2 regions of the Arthrobacter alpinus genome follow, and region 2 is predicted to be linked to the other one. Evidence: riboswitches for the same ligand, from Rfam matches in the RefSeq annotation. Region 2 holds a riboswitch; the other holds the start of a gene.
The links. A riboswitch is a leader RNA that binds a small molecule or an ion and turns the genes downstream of it on or off. The one in region 2 is predicted to bind S-adenosylmethionine.
Positions count from the first base shown of each region.

Region 1: it holds a riboswitch for S-adenosylmethionine, as region 2 does, so the genes downstream of both, AOC05_RS03395 (bifunctional o-acetylhomoserine/o-acetylserine sulfhydrylase) here and AOC05_RS14505 (DUF1737 domain-containing protein) in region 2, are expected to answer to the same signal.

Region 1 is NZ_CP012677.1:801,357-803,552, forward strand. Features, by position in the region: gene AOC05_RS03390 (Tex family protein) at 1-745, shown strand, start outside; SAM riboswitch class IV at 882-997, shown strand; gene AOC05_RS03395 (bifunctional o-acetylhomoserine/o-acetylserine sulfhydrylase) at 1,070-2,196, shown strand, end outside.
Region 2 is NZ_CP012677.1:3,196,648-3,198,843, reverse strand. Features, by position in the region: gene AOC05_RS14515 (O-succinylhomoserine sulfhydrylase) at 1-363, opposite strand, end outside; gene AOC05_RS14510 (rhodanese-like domain-containing protein) at 402-794, opposite strand; gene AOC05_RS14505 (DUF1737 domain-containing protein) at 791-1,051, opposite strand; SAM riboswitch class IV at 1,140-1,261, opposite strand; gene AOC05_RS14500 (Pr6Pr family membrane protein) at 1,376-2,017, shown strand; gene AOC05_RS14495 (bifunctional lysylphosphatidylglycerol flippase/synthetase MprF) at 2,074-2,196, shown strand, end outside.

The DNA of each region.
Region 1 (2,196 bases), 1.7 Mb from region 2:
GCAATGCGCCGGGTTCCTGCGCATCACCGGCGGCTCGGAGCCTCTCGATGCCTCCAGCGTCCACCCGGAGGCCTATGGGCTGGCGCGGAAGATCCTCACCTCCGTGGGTGCCCAGGCCGCCGAGATCTCCGGAGGGGTGGGTGCAGCCGCAAGCGTCAACCCGGGCGAGTTTGTCGATGGCAGCTTTGGTCTGCCCACCGTCAAGGACATTGTGGCCGAGCTACAAAAACCCGGCCGCGACCCCCGCCCCCGCTTTGAAACCGCCACGTTCGCCGAAGGCATTGAGAAGATCACCGACCTTCGCCCCGGCATGATCCTGGAAGGGGTGGTCTCCAATGTGGCGGCCTTTGGCGCGTTCGTTGACATCGGCGTGCACCAGGACGGGCTGGTCCACGTCTCCGCCCTGAGCAACTCCTTTGTCTCCGACCCGCATGCCGTGGTTAAATCCGGCCAGGTGGTCCGGGTCTTGGTCCTGGAGGTGGAGCCCGAGCGCAAACGGATTTCCCTCACCTTGCGCCTTGACGATCAGGTCACGTCGGCGCCGGGCACCGGCCGCACCCGCGAGGCAGGTGAGCGGAAGGGGAACGACGCCGGCTCCGGGAAGTCGGCGCGCACCCCACCCCGGGCGGGCGGCCAGTCTCGCCCTAGCGCCCAGCCAGCCCGTCAACCGCGTGCGGCAACAGCCCCGCCGTCGGCCAACACGGCCATGGCCGAGGCCCTGCGCCGGGCAGGTCTGGGAAAATAGGGCGGGACCGCCAGCCCGTCAGTCAATAATTCGATATATCTCAGGTTCTGCCCAAAATTTCAATCAGTGATTCGCCAAAAGTCATAAACACGTCATATTCTTGCTCCCTCACTAGCTTTCTTCCACACTGGAGATAGGTCATGAGTGTCAGCGATTTGCCCCGGCTCGCTGACCGGCAACCCTCCACCGTGGTGGGGTGCCCCGGGTGAAGACCTGGTACCGAACCGCCCGGTTTCGGTGCAAGCGCGGGCCGCACGGCTCATCTTCCCCTTTGGGGCCAAGGTGGGCCATTGTTGCAGGCCTCTACTGTGAAGGAATCCATTCATGAGTAACGGTTGGTCATTTGAAACCCGTCAGATCCACGTAGGCCAGGAGCCGGATGTCACCACCGGTGCCCGCGCCCTGCCGATCTACCAGACAACATCCTTTGTGTTCCCGTCCACCGAGAGCGCCGCGGCACGGTTTGCCCTGACAGAACTGGAACCGATTTACACCCGCCTCGGCAACCCCACCCAGGATGCCGTTGAGCAGCGCATCGCCAGCCTGGAAGGCGGCGTCGGCGCCCTGCTGCTCTCCTCAGGCCAGGCCGCCACCACCTTCGCCATCTTGAACCTGGCCCAGGCCGGGGATCACATTGTCTCCAGCCCCAGCGTGTACGGCGGCACGTTCAACCTCTTGGCGCACACCTTGAAGAAGCTGGGCATCGACGTCACTTTTGTCTCGGACCCGGACAACTTGGATGAATGGCGCTCAGCCGTCCAGCCGAACACCAAGGCGTTCTTTGGCGAGACCGTCTCCAACCCGCGCCAGGACGTGCTGGACCTGGAAAACATCAGCGCCATCGCCCATGAAGCAGGCGTGCCGCTGATTGTCGACAACACCTTGGCCACCCCGTACCTGATCCGCCCCCTAGAGTGGGGTGCGGACATTGTCATCCACTCCGCCACCAAATACTTGGGCGGACACGGCACGGCCATTGGCGGGGTGATTGTCGACGGCGGCAAGTTCGACTTCGCAGCGGACCCGGAAAAGTTCCCCGGCTTCAACACCCCGGATGAGACGTACAACGGTCTGGTCTACGCTCGAGACCTTGGCGTCGGCAGTGCCCTGGGCGCGAATCTGGCCTACGTCCTCAAGGCCCGCGTGCAGCTACTGCGCGACCTTGGCTCAGCCATTGCCCCGTTTAACGCCTTCCTCATCGCCCAGGGCATTGAGACACTGAGCCTGCGCATGGAACGCCACGTCAGCAACGCCGTCACAGTGGCACAGTGGCTTGAAAACAATCAGAACGTGGAATCCGTGGTTTACGCCGGCATCCCGTCCAGCCCGTGGTTTGAGCGGGGCCGCAAATACGGCCCCAAGGGCACCGGCGCAGTCATCGCTTTTGACATCGTGGGCGGCGCGGAGGCTGGCAAGCGTTTCGTTGACGGACTGGAACTGCACTCGCACGT
Region 2 (2,196 bases):
CACAAAGCAGGAGCCAAAGAGCGATCGCGAGGCCACCACACGGTCCCCGGCAGCCAGCAGGGCACCCAACGCGGTGAACACCGCCGACATTCCGGACGCCGTCGCAAAGCAGGCCTCCTTGCCCTCAAGCAAGCGCAGCCGTTCCTGGAATGTGGCCACCGACGGGTTGCCGTAACGTGAGTACACAAAGCGGTCCACCTCGCCGGTGAACGCGGCTTCTGCGGCCTCTGCGGATTCGTACACGAATCCGGAATTGAGGAAGATGGCCTCGGAGGTCTCCTGAAAGTTGCTGCGGTCCAACCCTCCCCGGACGGCCTGGGTGTCTTGCGCCCACGTCGGAGCGTGCTCATTAAAGTTGCTCAAGTGCGTGTGTTTCCTTTTAGCTTTCGCAGATAAGAAGTTTACTTCCAGGGCAGCTGGCGGTTCTTCCAGCCGTTGAGCGTCCGCTCGCCGAAGCGGTCGGTCCCACCCTCAAAACCTTCCAAAACGTTGAACGCCGTGTAGCCGGCGGCCGTGGCTGCCTGCGCCGCTGCAATGGATCTTGCACCCGAGCGGCACAAAACCACCAGGGGTGTCTCTGCCGGGACGGCGGCCGCCAGTTCTGTGACAAAGGCGGCGTTGTTGGTGCCGTCGGCAAGGTTCCAGGGGATGAAGACCGGCTCGGCGCCCAAGGAGGAAAGGTCCGGCACGCCAATATGGGCCCATTCGCCCGCGGTGCGCACGTCCAGCAGCACAGCGCCCTGGGTTAGCGTCTCCCACGCCTGCGCAGGCGCCAAGTCGCCGGCGTAGCTCATGCGATTCCCTCGCCGTCGAACTCTTCCTCATCCTCCAGGTCCAGGACTGCATCAGCAATGGCCGAGTCCGCGTGCGCCACCAGATGCGGGCGGATCACTGCCTGGGCGGCAACCACTGAGGTGCCGTTAAACGTCAGTGCCGGCCCGCCGTGCAAAATATAGCCGTCGGCCAGGGCAGCCGAGATCCGCTCACAAAAGGAGCGGTCATCGGGGCCGGTGATCAGGCGGTAGGTAAGGGGGGTATCTTCGGCGGACACGTGGACTCCTTGAATGCAGTGGGCGTCGCCAGCAAACGGGACATCTCCGTACGGGGCTTGCACATCTAAAGTTGGCAGCACGGCAGGTGGTTCACGCTTGCAAGCCACAGCCTCGGGTAGCTGGGTTTGCCGAGTATTCACCTGAGGCACCCCACCGCAAGAGAGGGTTGCCGGCCAGCAAGTCAGGGCTTAAAACTGGCGCTCATTACTCCCTTTGAAACTAACACACCCACCCGGGTCCGGTGCCAATCATGACGGGAAATATTGCTGAAAATGACGGCGCCGCTCGTGTCTGAAAAGGCGCAGAGGTGGCAGGATGAACCCATGACTACGCGACGCATCCTCGCCGCCGTGCGCTTCGCACTTGGCGCAGTGACCCTGACAGCCGTCGGAACACAATTGGGTATCCACATCACCAACGGTTACGACGTGTTGAATTTCTTCAGCTACTTCACCAACCTCTCCAACATTTTGGCTGCGGGCGTTCTGCTGGTTGAGTCGGTGCTGACCTGGAGGGGGCGCGAATTGGGCCCGCTGTGGCAGTTGCTGCGCTGTGTTTCGGTGGTCGCCATGGCGTTGGTGGGCATTGTCTTCAGCGCCCTGCTGCGCGATGTGGACCTTGGATCCTTGTTGCCGTGGATCAACACGTGGCTGCACTATGTGATGCCCATTGCGGTGGTGGCAGATTGGCTGATCCAGCCGCCGCGCAGGAGGATCCCGCTGCGCAAACTCTGGATTCTGGGGCTGATCCCGCTGGCGTACCTGGCCTATTCACTGATCCGTGGTGCCGCGATCAACTGGTACGCGTATCCGTTCCTCAACCCGGCAAACGGCGGCTACGGCCAGGTGGCTGTGACCTGTGTGCTGATTGCGGTTGCCTTCCTCGCCGTCAGCGTCGTGCTGATTCTGCTGGCCAACAAGCTCCGTCCTTTGGTGCGGCCGGCACCCGTGGCAGCCATCGTCTAAGCTGCGTGCCGAGGCGTGGGAGTGCCCCAAAAAAAGTCATCGAGATGAGGGAAATCATGACCACGGAGTTAGTGCGCGAATCTAAAACCAAACGGTGGTGCGCTGGAGCGTTTTCCGTGGTGCGCAAGTCTCCGGCAACGGTTTTCTTGATGCTCGTGGTGCTCATTGCAACAGCCGCC